Regions from separate parts of the uncultured Pseudomonas sp. genome, predicted to be linked through region 1. Evidence: riboswitches for the same ligand, from Rfam matches in the RefSeq annotation. Region 1 holds a riboswitch; each other region holds the start of a gene.

Region 1 (3,491 bases):
GCGGCGCAAGGCCCAGCAGCTAATACCACTCAGTGCAGCGGCGCGGGCAGCATTGGCGCTGATCTGCGCGGCATAGGGATGAGTCAGGTCGAGCAGCAGCGCAATGCCCTGCTCGCGGATAAACGTCGCCAGGCCTTCGGCACCACCAAAGCCGCCGACGCGCACCTGACACGGCAGGTCATCCGGCACCCGGCCCAAGCCCGCCAGGCTGTAAATCGCCTCGGGGCCGAGACGCCGCGCCAAGCGCAGGGCTTCGGTGGTGCCACCGAGCAGCAGAATGCGCGGGCTCACGGTTTGCGCACTTCCAGCAGGGTGATCGGCAAGGCACTGCGCCAGGTGTCAAAGCCGCCCAGCGGCTGCGCCTGCGCCACGCTGATGCGGGTCAGTTCGCCACCGACCTGCTCACGCCAGGCCACCAACGCCGCCTCGCTCTGCAGGGTGACGGCATTGGCCACCAGCCGGCCGCCCGGTTTGAGACTGGCCCAACACTGCTCCAGTACCCCGGGGATGGTGACGCCGCCGCCGATAAAGATCGCATTCGGCGCGGCCAGCCCGGCCAGTGCCTCAGGCGCACGGCCCGCCACCAGTTGCAGACCGGGTACCCCGAGCGCATCGCGGTTGTGCTGGATATGCGCCTGACGGCCGGCATCCGCCTCGATGGCGATGGCACGGCACGCGGGGTGCGCACGCATCCATTCGATGCCGATGGAGCCGCAGCCCGCGCCGACATCCCAGAGCAGCTCACCGGGTTGCGGGGCCAAACGCGCCAGGGTGATGGCGCGGACATCGCGCTTGGTCAGCTGACCGTCGTGCTGATACAGCGCATCAGGCAAACCCGGCGTGACGGGCAACAGGCGCGCATCGGCATCCGCTACGCATTCGAGCGCCAACAGATTGAGGTCGGCGGCGCGCGGCAAGGTCCAGTCGCTGGCCAGGCCATCGATGCGCCGCTCCTGAGCGCCGCCCAGGTGCTCCAGCACGGTCAACCGGCTAGGGCCGAAACCGCGCTCACGTAACAGCTCGGCCACCGCCGCCGGGCTGTCGCCGTCGTTGCTCAGCAGCAGTAAGCGCGCACCGGGGAAAATCTGCGCCTGCAGCGCCGCCAATGGCCGCGCCACCAGCGACAGCACGGTCACCTCCTGCAACGGCCAGCCCAAGCGCGCCGCCGCCAGAGACACCGACGAAGGCGACGAGAACACCCGCAGTTCATCCGCCGGCAGCTGCCGCGCCAGGCTCGCGCCTACCCCATAGAACAATGGGTCGCCACTGGCCAGCACACAGACCGGCGTACCGCGCCGCGCCAGCACCGGCTCCAGGCTAAACGGGCTGGGCCACAGCTGTTGCTGGGCCGGCAGATTATCCGGCAACAGCGCCAACTGCCGCGCTGCGCCGACGATGCACTGCGCCTGGTTTAGCGCCTGACGCGCCGCCTCACCCAGGCCGGCATAGCCGTCTTCACCGATCCCTACCAGGGTCAACCAGGCCGTCATGCGCGCTCCTCAAACGTCATAGTCGCGCCGCCCGACCAGTTGGCTGTCGTGCCTGCGCGCAAAGCGGGCATAATACAGGCTTCGTCGGTGCCCAAGAGCCTGTCTAGGATCTGCTGCGCGTCGGCCATGCTGCGTTGGAAATGGCTTCGAACTGCTCATTTACTACTTGTAAACTCCGCGTTCTCAGCCCTTTCCGCCTTGCCTGGCTCTAGCTCGCTAGCCCCTGAATAGACTCTAAACGGGCCTAAGAGGGAACACGGTTAAACCGTGGCTGCCCCCGCAACTGTAAACAGCGAGTCTGCCGCAACAATGCCACTGGGTAACCGGGAAGGCGCGGCAGATGAAGACCTGTCAGCCAGGAGACCTGCCGACGACGCTAGTCGCGAGTGCCAACATCGGGCGGGGTGTACCGATGCCATTGAGTCCCCATGCTGGGCGGGCTCTGCTGGTTCGGTCGCCGCGTCGTAGAAGCTGGTGAACCGTTTGCGCGACCGTCCGACCCTCGCTGATTTGCCCGTACCACGCCCCAGCGCGTGCCCCGGCTTGCTGCGCATCGTGCAGGCGCTGGATGGTGGCATCTGCCGAGTCAAACTGGCCGGCGGTGGATTGAGCAGCGCCCAGGCCCGCGCCATTGCCGAGGCCGCCGAGCACTGCGCCAGCGGTGTGTTGGAGCTGACCAACCGCAGCAACCTGCAAATTCGCGGCGTATTGGCAGGCCAGCACGCCGAATTGATCGAGCGCCTGCTCGCCGCCGGTCTCGGCCCGAGCAATCCGACTGCCGACGATGTGCGCAACCTGCTCCTGAGCCCCGCCGCTGGCCTCGACCCGCATGCCCTGCTGGATACCCGGCCGCTGGCCGCCGCGCTGCTCGACCTGCTGCAAGCCACCCCGGCGCTGCATGGGCTGTCGGCCAAATTCGCCATTCAGTTGGACGGTGGCGAAGCCCTGGCGATGCTGCAGCACCCTCACGATATCTGGCTCAGCGCCCTACCCGGTACGCCGTCACGCTTGGCCTTCGGCCTGGCCGGTTGCCCCAGTGACACTCCGCTGGGCAGCGTCGACGCCGAGCACGCAGCGCTGTTGATCGAACAACTGCTGTTGCTGTTTCTTGATCTGGCCGGCAGCGAGCACAGCCGCATGCGCCAGCTATTGAGCGTGATAACGCCCAGCCAGCTGCTGCAGCAACTGCAGGCGCGCCTGCCCTTTGCCATCCAATCGGCCCCGATAAACTGGCAACGCGCAACCGCTCGCCAGCACGCCGCAATAGGAACTTATCCACAGCAGCAGGCGGGCCTGTGCATGGTCGCTGCCAGCGCACGTTTGGGGCGGATCGACGCCGCGCAACTGCGTGCATTGGCCGATTTAGCCGCGCAATACGGCGATGCCAGCCTACGTCTGACGCCCTTGCAGGGTGTGCTGTTGCCGAATATCCAGGAACCATCGGCAGACACGCTGCTGCATGCGCTGCACGAACTCGGCCTGCTCACCGACCGGCAGGAACCGCTCAGCCAGCTGATCGCCTGCACCGGCTCCACCGCCTGCAGCAAAGGCCTGAGCGACAGCAAGGCCGATGCCCTGCACCTGGCCGACCGGTTGCGCGCCAGCGGCGCACGGCCGCAGGTGCACCTGAGTGCCTGCCCGCGTTCTTGCGCCGCCGCGCACACCGCGCCTTTTACCTTGCTGGCCAGCAGCGCCAGCCACTACCAGCTTTATCAACGCACGCCCGAGCTGCCCGGTTTCGGTCAGCTATTGGCGAGCGCCATGACGATCGACGAGGCCGGCGACTGGTTCGCCGCCCACTGCGCAACAGGAAATAACGATGCTTGATTACATCCGCGATGGCCAGGAAATCTACCGCCAGTCATTCGCCACCATCCGCGCCGAGGCTGACCTCAGCGCTATTCCAGCTGATCTGGAAAAACTCGCCGTGCGCGTGATTCACGCCTGCGGCATGGTCGATGTGGTGCAGGACCTGCGCTTCTCCGCCGGGGCCGGAGCTGC
Region 2 (3,491 bases), 610 kb from region 1:
GCGCCTGGGTATTCCGACAATGCTCGTCGAGCCCCGAAAATTGGCTGATCTGGCGGCGCAGTTTGCCGAGATCGGTGCGCGTATCGGGCGTGCCGAGCAAGGCCAGCGTCTGGCGCAGCAATTCAATCAGGGCCTGCAGCGCCTGAGCCAGCGTTACCAGCGCGAGCAGCCGTTGCGTCTGTTCTACCAGGTTTGGGATGTACCGCTGTACACCCTCGGTGGCCAGCAGATCATCAGCGATGCCCTACGTGTTTGCGGCGCCGAGAATATCTTTGCCGACCTAACCTTGCCGGCCCCGCAAGTCAGCGTGGAGGCCGTGTTGCAGCGCAATCCCGAGATTATTTTGGCCGGTGATCAGGCGCAGCTGGATGCCTGGCGGAACTGGCCAGTCGTGCGCGCCGTCGAATTGGACCAGCTCTGGCTGGTGCCCGACGATGGCCTGGAGCGGCCAAGCTTCCAGATGCTCGGGGCGATGGAGAAACTCTGTGAGCAGTTGGCCAAGGCGGAGTGAGCTGTTAAGAAAATTTAAATAAGAGGGCCGCCCAATAGGCGGCCCTCTTGTAGATGCGGCGTGGTTAGAAACGATAACCGACGCTTAGCTGTACCTGCTCTTCGGGGGCCGGGTAGCGGCTGCTGACAGAGGCAAAAGCATCGTATTGCTTGCCGGTGAGGTTATTAACCCGCAGCTTGCTGTTGAATTGCTTGTAGTCATAGCTGAGCGCGGCGTTGAGCAGGGTGTAGCTACCGGCTTTTTGTTGGTTGTTGGCATCATCGCCTGAGTAGTAGCGATTCCCGGTATATACCGCTTCCAAGTAACTTTTAAGACCTGGCAGGATTTCATAGCTCAGGTGAGCACTGGCGCTGTGTGGCGCAACCCAGGGCACGTCATTACCTTTGAAGCTTCCGGCGCGATACTTGGCATCGGTAAAGCTGTATTGGCCGCCGGCGCTCAAGCGCTCGCTTAGTTGACGCTCAGCTTCTAATAGCAGTCCATCGCGGCGGGTTTTGTCCAGGTTAATGTTTGCCCCGCGACCACCAAAAAAGCTATTGGGGTTTGTAATTATTGAGTCGTACATCAGCTCATCTTGTAGATCCATTCGATACAGCGTCGCTTGGTAGCGCTGTAGGCCGTCTTGCCACTCGATACCGCTTTCCCACGAGACGCCGGTTTGTGGTTTAAGAAACACGACGTCAGGCAAGGTAGCGGCATTGTCGTTAACGTTGGCCCAGCGCAGCACATCCTCACGCTTGATAAATACGCGGGTTTGCTGGTCAGCCTGCCAGCTAAAGCCGATGCTGGTGCTGTCTTCGCTATTGCGATGCTTGAGTTGTTTGGATTTGTTGTTGTCGTCAGCTTCGCTGTTGCGATAACCCAGGGTCAACGTCAGATCATTCCCGAGCTTCTGGCTGAGCTGGGTGTACCAGTCGCGCTGTGTCTGCTGCGCGACGGTACTGCTCCAGTCATCCTTATATTCGTAGTCACTGCTGATGTGGTCATGTCCAAGCAGCCACTCGGCATAACCCAGAGGTGAGTCAAAGCGTGCCGTGAGGCGTGGGCTGAAGGTCTCGATGCGAGTGCCTTGAGTAAAGGGCGAGATAGCTATGTTACCGGCCCAAGAATCGAAGTAACGGAACGCACCGACACCATCTTGGTCGCTCTGGCTGTAATCGAAATTGGTGGTCCAAACATCGTCTAGCTGTTGTTCAAGAGCGAAACGGTGAACTTGGGTTTTGCTGTTGTTGTAGCCATTGCTGTTTGCGTCATAGCTGGCTTTCCGGTCAGCCCTTCGCTCAGCAAGACTCAAGCTTCCTGGGTAAAGCAGTTCATCATCCACTGTCTGGTATTCGTACAGGGCCTGGCCGCTGTCATGGTCATGGCGCAGGCGAGCGAAGGCATTACTGTAGTTGGCGTTGTTATGGTCGCGGTAGTTGTCGGTGTTGCGGGTTTCGCCGCTGGCATACAGTGAGAAACCGGCGCCCAGCTGTTGGCTGATATGGCCGCGGTAGGCTTCGAGGTCGTGACTGCCGATGCTGCTCTCGATATAGGCTTCATTGCTAGAGGGCGTGCGGGTAATGATGTTGATCACCCCGCCTACGGCTTGGTCGCCATAAAGCACAGTGCCCGCGCCGCGAATGATCTCGATGCGCTCAATGTTGGCCAATGGCACGCTGTTAAAGTCTGGCCCGGCCTGTGACGGTTGGTTGAGGCGACGCCCATCAACCAGCACTAATGTGTTGTTCGCCGCGTTCTCGCCAAAACCGCGCAAACTTAGGGCCGCTCGGTTTCCGTCACCCATCGTGTCGCGTATCTGCAAGCCAGCCTGACTGCGCAGGACATCAATTAGCGAGCTGGCTGCGCTGGCCTCGATTTTTTCACGATCAATCACTCGGACGCTGGCGGGGGCAGCGGTTTGCAATGGAGTGGCGCGGGTGATCACCAGCGGCGGCAATTCATAACTGCCTGTATCGGTAGCAGCAACAGTGAGGCTCGGCGCCAGCGCCACAGCCAGGGCAAGACGGGATAATTTCATCTAAGAATCCTCAAAAGGTCGGAAGACTTTTGAGGAGGGCAGGTGCAAGAACGGGCGCGCAAAAGCCGCCTGAGCTTGACGGTGATGCCCTCCGCAACACCTGTCACATCCAGCAAGGCCGGTCTCCGGGCTCTCGACGTACGCCGCCTCGCCTTCCCGGAACACTCCAGTGGCTTATGAGTTGGCGTGCAGCATCATTCTGCAGTCGATTACCGTTGCGGGGGCAGCGCCGGGATGGCTCGTGATGAGCGCACCGGCTTCCCGTTTAACACCACTTCGTCGAAGAAGGGCGCACCTTGGCGGAAGTAAAACGCCGCGCACCTTAATGCGCGGGTGAGTGAATTACAAGCAAGCGAAGTTCAGCTTTGGATGAGCGGTGCTCATGCAGAAAGGCTGGCGAGTCGTGCGCGTACTGCCGTATCGATACCGGCGGCGTCTAGCCCGCATTCGGCGAGCATCTGCGTTGGTTTGGCGTGCTCGACATAGTAGTCAGGCAGGCCCAGGTGCAGCACCGACTTAAGCATGCCACTGGCGGCCAGGTATTCGCTGACTGCGCTGCCAGCGCCGCCCATCACGCTGTTCTCTTCGATGGTCACCAGCAGCTCATGGCTGGCGGCCAGCTCGCGAACTAGGGCTTCATCCAGCGGTTTGACGAAGCGCATGTCGACCACAGTGGCGTTCAGGGTTTCGCCAACCTTGAGCGCTTCACTCAGTTGCACGCCAAACACCAGTAGGGCCACTTGAGTGCCCTGGCGGCGGATGATGCCTTTGCCGATTTCCAGCGGTGCGAGGCCTGGCTCGATGGCGGCATTCGGGCCGCTGCCGCGCGGGTAGCGGACTGCCGCCGGCCCGTTGAACAGATGGCCGGTGCTGAGCATGCGGCGCAGTTCGTTTTCATCGCTCGGCGTCATCACCAGCATGCCGGGGATGCAGCGCAGGTAGGCAATATCGAAGCTGCCG
Region 3 (3,491 bases), 730 kb from region 1:
AGGTGATCCGTGATGTTCTTGGCGTTGGAGGGGCCGACGCCGATATTGACCAAGGTGATGCCATCACCTTCTTTCTCGCCCTGCAGGTGATAGGCCGGCATCTGGTAACGGTGCCAGATGACGTTTTCGATAATCGCCTGCATCTCGCCTTCGGCCATGCCGCGCTCGATCACCACATTACCGGGCATGACCATGCGTACAAAGCGCGAGTCGCCGACCAACATATCCAGGCCGTGGCGGATGAACTGATCAACATAACGGTGGTAGTTGGTCAGCAGAATCCACGGCTGCACATGCCGCCAGTCGCTGCCGGTGTAATGCACCAGGCGACGCAGGGAGAAATCCACCCGCGCCGCGTCGAACAATGCCAACGGCAACGGGTCGGTGTTTTCCCAGTCGTACAGGCCATCGGCCGTGCCGTCAGTGGCTGCGGACAAATCGGTGCTGGGGAACACCCGCGCCAGCTCCGCAGCCGTCACCCCGGAGCCGGCCAGCTCATCGCCCTGCTCGACGACATAGGGGTAAGGAATACTCTGCTGGCTGATGCCCACCTCCACGCGCACGGTGAAGTCGCTCATCAGCGGACGCAGCTGCTCCAGCAGGTACTTACGAAAGGCCGCCGGGTGGGTGACGGTGACACTGTAGGTGCCCGGCACCTGCACCTTGGCATAGGCGCGCGCGCTGGTGGGGGTTTCACCATGGCCCTGGTAGGTCAGACGCAACTCGGGGTAGCGAAACTGACTGTGTTGCGCCGCATCGGGTTTGATGCGCTCTTTCAAGTAGCGCTTGAGCGCCGCACTTAAGCCGCTGGTTGCTTGCAGATGCAATGCGGCCAGACGATCGACCGCCTCTTCAGCGCTATTGGCGACAACAAAATCATCAGAACACGTATTCACAAGACACCTTCCTGGCTGATCCAATGGTTCTATCTTGCCCTGCCCCGTCGCGGATGCGATAGCGCGCGTTGCATTTACCGGCTACTTGAGTAGCGCTTGCAGATCCTCAGGCAACGGCTGCGGACTCAACGGGCTCACGCGACGCGTACCGGGGTTACCCAGCGGGTAAATACCCACCAGCGAACCCAGACTGCCAGGTATACGTAACAGTTGTGCGCCACACTCGGCCCAATCGCGTTGCCGCCAGGCCCACGCCAGTATCCATAGGTGGCTGCGCAGGTGCTCGCTGAAGTAACCCTGGCCGAGGATATGGGCACGCTCCAGATGGCGCAGCTCGGCGGCGGGATCATGGCCGCACTGGGCGCGGGCCAGTAGCTGTTCCTGCCAAAAGGCTTGTTTACGGGTCATGGCGTTACTCCTGCAAAGGTTCGGCATCAGCTTGCAGGCGCGGGGCGGCCCCCAGGTCAAGCCTGAGCAGGCAACAGATGAATGGCTGTTGAGCCGCCAAACGCTATGCCTGGATGCGCCGATGCCGGGCGATAGCCGTTAGCCAAGCTATGCAGCGCGATCGTTTCAGCGACCCGTACGGCTCGCTGAAACGATCGCGGCCAATGATTAGGCCGGCTGGTGCAGTCGTGCGTTGAACAGCGGCCCACGGCTGTAGCTTGAGAGCGCTTTGGCCGCAGCCAATACACCCAGATCGACCAGCGGCTCGAGCAGAATCACGCTCATATACGCCAGGCCAAAGCTGCCCACAGCCACCAGGTTCTCACCGGAGAAGCCGTTGCCGTAGATCGCCCAGAAGGCAACCCAGGCGACGATGCCGCCCTGATAGGCCGTCGACAACGCCAGCGCCTGCTTGTAGGAAAGCTCCACATAGGCAGTACCCGGCGCAATGATGCGCTTGGCCAGCAGATGAATACCCCACAACGGCAGCAGCAAGGTGGTCACGTTCATGCCGTACTGCGGCAGGTCGAACTGGGCGAACAGCAACCCCTGCAGCAGCAGGCCAACGGCTAAGCCGACAGCTGTTGCGCCGGCACCGAACAGCAGCAGCAGGGTTGAGCCAAGGATCAGGTGTACTTCGGAGACGCCAACCGCTTGATGCGGAAAGACCTCGAAGAAGCAGAACACCAACGCGGTGGTCAGCAGGCTACGCAAAGTCAGGGCGGCGACGCTGCCGTTGCTGCGTACGCTATCGAGGGCAAGCTTGACTGTGAGGCCAAAGGCACCTGCGCCGGTTGCATAGCTGAGAAAGAGTTTGGTGCCAGTGACGACTTCGGGTTCGATGTGCATAGAGGTTCCTGTACCGCGCCCACCGCGCGATGATCTGGATTGAGGGTGTGGGCATAAGCGCCCGGCTTCGATGGCAGGTCTCCTGGCTCACGGCTTAACACTTCGCCCGCCTTCCCGACCTTGCGGCCAGTGGCGTAGGGGCATCGCTCACCGTTTACAGTTGCGGGGGCAGCCATGGCTTCGGTACGTGTTGCAGTACCCACCATGTTCCCTTTTCATCCACTCGCGTAACACGCTGTGGAACCATCGGCGGCCACCTTACCCGGCTACACGCAGAAATGACAGAGCCCGGCGCAGAGGGCCGGGCTCAAGTTGAAGTCTCACACTGCGATTCGCGCAAATGCCCTGGCTAGAGAGCTATGTGCCTCACAGCAAATGCGGCGTGCTGCGCGCCAGTAGCGTCTCGACAGCCACGCCACGCGGCAAGGTGCCATAAACCCGCCCCCCTTGACCGCCCAGACGGCTGACGATGAAGGCGTCAGACACGCTGGCATTGCCGGCTTCCAGCAGCAGTTTGGCCTGTAACGCCAGGGCCACGTCCTCGGTGAGCTGGCGGGCGCGGTACTGGATGTCCGCGGTGTCGCGGAAATCCGCTTGGAGCTTGGCGATATGCGCACGCAGGCGCGCATCACCATGGCCGTCGCCCAGTTCGGTAAACAGCGCATCGAGCACGCCCGGCTCCTTCGACAACGCACGCAGCACGTCCAGGCACTGCACGTTGCCCGAACCCTCCCAGGTGGAGTTGACCGGCGCTTCGCGGTACAGCCTTGGCAGGATGCTGTCCTCGACATAACCAGCGCCGCCCATGCACTCGGCGGCTTCGTTGATCATGGCCGGCGCACGTTTGCAGATCCAGTACTTGCCTACGGCAGTGACCAGCCGCGCAAACTTGCCTTCCTGCTCATCCTGCGGGTTATCCAAGGCCTTACCCATGCGCAGGGTCAAGGCCAGCGCGGCTTCGCTTTCCAGGGCCAAATCGGCCAGCACGTTTTGCATCAACGGCTGCTCGCTGAGCACCCGCCCACCTACTTGGCGATGGGCACAGTGGTGCGCGGCCTGAGTCAGGGCCTGACGCATCAAGGCACTGGAACCGATCATGCAATCGAAGCGGGTCAACGCGACCATCTCGATAATGGTCGGCACGCCACGGCCCTCCTCGCCCACCATCCAGGCCAGCGCGCCGCGAAACTCCACTTCACTGGAGGCGTTCGACCAGTTGCCCAGCTTGTTTTTCAGGCGCTGGATATACAACTCATTGCGCGTGCCGTCCGGGCGGTGACGCGGCAACAGGAAACAGGT
Region 4 (3,491 bases), 1.9 Mb from region 1:
AGGATCGCCTTGTCCATGACCGCTCTCTCCCGTATCAGTTTGCTTGTACTGGCCGCGCTGCTTAGCGCCTGCGCCAGCCAAGCCCCGGCACCAAGCCCGCAATCCACTGTTTATCAGCCCATCAGTGGCATTAACGGCAATGCTGATGATGTGCTGTTTCGTGCGTTGGGATTGGTGGGCACACCCTATCGTTATGGCGGTAACACCCCTGAAGGCGGCTTCGACTGCAGTGGCCTGATTGGCTTTGTTTATCGTGATGCGGCGGGCATCAAGCTGCCGCGCTCAACCCGTGAGCTGATCCGCATGCGCGGCCCGGGCGTTGGTCGCGATGCCCTGCAAAGCGGCGATCTGCTGTTCTTTGCCACCAATGGCGGCAGCCAGGTCAGTCATGCGGGCATTTACGTCGGCAACGGGCGTTTCGTGCATGCGCCTTCCAGCGGCGGAACCGTGCGCCTGGACAGCCTGAGCAATACTTATTGGCAGCGCACTTACTTGAATGCCAAGCGCGTATTCACCGCGGAGCTGGCGGGTAACCCCTAGCGCCCAGCGCTGGGTATTTGTAGAGGGGCTTGTATGACCACGCAAACACTCAATCTCGATGCCAGTCTGTATCAGTACCTGCTCGACGTCTCGTTGCGTGAAACGCCATTGCTCAAGCGTCTGCGCGAAGAAACCGCGCAGCTGAGTAACTCGCGTTGGCAGATTGCCCCTGAGCAGGGCCAGTTTATGGCCTTGCTGGTGCAGTTGATGGGCGCGCGGCGGATTGTCGAAGTTGGCACCTTTACCGGTTACAGCGCCATCTGCATGGCCCAGGCCATGCCGGCCGATGGTCAGTTGATTTGTTGCGACATTCCCGGCGACTACAACGCCACCGCCGAGCGTTACTGGCGTGAGGCGGGGTTGAGTGGGCGTATCGAGCAGCGCCTGGCCCCGGCGCTGCAAACCCTGGCCGCGCTTGAAAGTGAAGGGCTGGCCGGGGGGGTTGATCTGCTGTTTATCGATGCCGATAAAGCCAACTATCCCGCCTACTTGGAATCGGCCTTGCGCCTGGTGCGCCAGGGCGGACTGATTCTGTTCGATAACACCCTGTGGAGTGGCCGGGTACTTGAAAAAGCCCCCGAGAGCGCCGACACCCAGGCGATTCAGGCGCTCAACCTGGCGCTGCGTGATGACCCGCGCATCGACCTGTCCCTGTTGCCGCTCGGCGATGGCTTGAGCCTGTGCCGTAAGCGCTGAACCGGCGCTGCCTGTATGCCCGAACCGATCCGCCTGCCTGAGCAACCGGATAGCTGCGAACTCTGCGCCCGTGCAGCGCCGCTGACCCGCCATCACCTGATCCCCAAGGCGCTGCATAACAAGGTCTACGTACAAAAGCGCTTCGGCAAAAGTCAGCGCATCAGCGCCACGCTCTGGGTTTGTCGTGCCTGTCACAACCAGATCCATCGGCTGTTCAGCGAAAAACAGCTGGCGCTGACCTACAACAATCGCGACAGCCTGTTGAGTGATGAGCGCTTGCGTACCTTCGTCGAGTGGCTGGCGAGCAAGCCGGCGGGTTTTATGCCCAAGCATTGAGCCTGACCCAATGCACATCTTGTGATGCACCCACGGCGCATTCGTTTGACGCTTAAAGGCTAACTCTCTACCCTTCGCGCCTTGTAACAGGTGCCCCCGACGCTATGCGTGTGCGGGGTGAAACAGGGAAGTCGGTGCGTTGTGCGTTCTACGCCAGCCATTCCGACGCTGCCCCCGCAACGGTAAGTGAGTCAACAATCGCATTCCGCCACTGTGCTTAGCGGCATGGGAAGGCGCGATTGGGGAACCTAGCGGTTCCACTCACAAGCCCGGAGACCGGCCTGTTGCAGTCCACGGCATCGCGGAGGGCGTTGTCTGGCGTGTGGCTTGCGTTGTGCGTGAGCCCGCGCTTGGTTTATCTCCGCCTGCTTTTTACAGCCAGACCGCCTTGTGGCGGTGGAGCAGCGCGATGACTTACCCCCTCGTTTGCCTGCCGTTTACCCACCGGACGCCGCCTGGCTGCCCGTTTTTTAGTGAGTGTGAGTGATGACTGAATCGATAGAGCGTGACGCCCGGCACCAAGCGCGCATGGCCCGCAAAAAAGCCCTGATCGATGAGAAGATTGCCCAGGCTCAGGATGAATACGGCCTGCTGCTGGTGCACAGCGGCAATGGCAAAGGCAAGAGCAGCAGCGCCTTTGGCATGGTCGCCCGCGCGCTGGGCCACGGCATCAAGGTCGGCGTGGTGCAATTTATCAAGGGTGCGGCCAGCACCGGCGAGGAGGCGTTCTTTCGGCGTTTTCCCGATGAAGTCAGCTACCACGTGATGGGTGAAGGTTTTACCTGGGAAACCCAGGATCGCCAGCGCGACATCGACAAGGCCCGCGAAGCCTGGGCGGTGGCGGCGCAGTTGCTCAGTGACCCGGCCATCGGCCTGGTGGTGCTCGATGAACTGAATATTGCCCTGAAATACGGCTACCTGGAGCTTGATGCGGTGCTTGCCGATATCGAAGCGCGACCGCTCCTCCAGCACGTGGTGGTAACGGGGCGTGGCGCGCTGCCAGGGATGATCGAAGCGGCGGATACCGTGACCGAGATGAGCCTGGTCAAACATGCGTTCAAAGCCGGGGTTAAGGCACAGAAGGGAGTCGAATTCTAATGAGCGACTCTGCTGCCCGCTCATGCCCCGCGTTGTTAATCGCCGCCCCAGCCTCCGGTCAGGGTAAAACCACCGTGACGGCGGCCTTGGCGCGTTTGCACAGCCGCCAGGGCAAGCGTGTGCGGGTGTTTAAATGCGGCCCGGACTTTCTCGATCCGATGATCCTCGCCCGCGCCAGCGGCGCACCGGTGTATCAACTCGACCTGTGGATGGTCGGTGCCGCCGAGAGCCGCCGCTTACTCTGGCAGGCGGCCGCTGAAGCTGATTTGATTCTGATCGAAGGGGTGATGGGCCTGTTCGATGGCACCCCCTCGGCGGCCGATTTGGCCCGGCACTTCGGCGTGCCGGTGCTGGCGGTGATCGACGGCTCGGCCATGGCGCAGACTTTTGGGGCGATGGCCCATGGCCTGGCGACCTTCCAGCCCGATCTGCCGTTCTCCGGTGTGCTTGGCAACCGGGTTGGCAGTGCGCGGCATGGCGAGATTCTGCGCGATGCCTTGCCGGCCTCGATCCGCTGGTATGGCGCACTGCCACGCAGCGCCGAAGTTGGTTTGCCCAGTCGGCATCTGGGCCTGGTGCAGGCGGGGGAGTTGGCCGACCTAGATGCGCGCCTGGATGCCGCCGCCGATGCCTTGGCCGCCAGCGCCGACACCGAGTTGCCGCCACCCGTCAGCTTCGCCGCGCCAGAACAGGCAAGGCCAGCGCCGCTGCTCAAGGGCGTACGGATTGGGGTGGCACGTGACAGTGCCTTTGCCTTTCTGTACCAGGCCAATCTCGACCTGCTGGGTGAGTTGGGGGCTGAGCTTAAGTTCTTCTCGCCG

What was found. A riboswitch is a leader RNA that binds a small molecule or an ion and turns the genes downstream of it on or off. The one in region 1 is predicted to bind cobalamin.
Region 2: it holds a riboswitch for cobalamin, as region 1 does, so the genes downstream of both, Q0V31_RS03195 (TonB-dependent receptor) here and cobG (precorrin-3B synthase) in region 1, are expected to answer to the same signal.
Region 3: it holds a riboswitch for cobalamin, as region 1 does, so the genes downstream of both, Q0V31_RS09335 (energy-coupling factor ABC transporter permease) here and cobG (precorrin-3B synthase) in region 1, are expected to answer to the same signal.
Region 4: it holds a riboswitch for cobalamin, as region 1 does, so the genes downstream of both, cobO (cob(I)yrinic acid a,c-diamide adenosyltransferase) here and cobG (precorrin-3B synthase) in region 1, are expected to answer to the same signal.

What each region holds. Positions count from the first base shown of each region.
Region 1 covers NZ_OX044366.1:1,271,788-1,275,278, reverse strand. Annotated here, with positions in the region: gene Q0V31_RS06120 (cobalt-precorrin-6A reductase) at 1-291, opposite strand, end outside; gene cbiE (precorrin-6y C5,15-methyltransferase (decarboxylating) subunit CbiE) at 288-1,490, opposite strand; cobalamin riboswitch at 1,688-1,877, shown strand; gene cobG (precorrin-3B synthase) at 1,974-3,317, shown strand; gene Q0V31_RS06105 (precorrin-8X methylmutase) at 3,310-3,491, shown strand, end outside.
Region 2 covers NZ_OX044366.1:666,626-670,116, reverse strand. Annotated here, with positions in the region: gene Q0V31_RS03200 (cobalamin-binding protein) at 1-511, shown strand, start outside; gene Q0V31_RS03195 (TonB-dependent receptor) at 576-2,531, opposite strand; cobalamin riboswitch at 2,630-2,845, opposite strand; gene dxs (1-deoxy-D-xylulose-5-phosphate synthase) at 2,912-3,491, opposite strand, start outside.
Region 3 covers NZ_OX044366.1:2,003,997-2,007,487, reverse strand. Annotated here, with positions in the region: gene amn (AMP nucleosidase) at 1-896, opposite strand, end outside; gene Q0V31_RS09340 (DUF3703 domain-containing protein) at 978-1,304, opposite strand; gene Q0V31_RS09335 (energy-coupling factor ABC transporter permease) at 1,512-2,192, opposite strand; cobalamin riboswitch at 2,247-2,455, opposite strand; gene Q0V31_RS09330 (acyl-CoA dehydrogenase family protein) at 2,559-3,491, opposite strand, start outside.
Region 4 covers NZ_OX044366.1:3,205,974-3,209,464, forward strand. Annotated here, with positions in the region: gene Q0V31_RS15135 (C40 family peptidase) at 16-540, shown strand; gene Q0V31_RS15140 (O-methyltransferase) at 574-1,236, shown strand; gene Q0V31_RS15145 (hypothetical protein) at 1,252-1,572, shown strand; cobalamin riboswitch at 1,644-1,872, shown strand; gene cobO (cob(I)yrinic acid a,c-diamide adenosyltransferase) at 2,059-2,670, shown strand; gene Q0V31_RS15155 (cobyrinate a,c-diamide synthase) at 2,670-3,491, shown strand, end outside.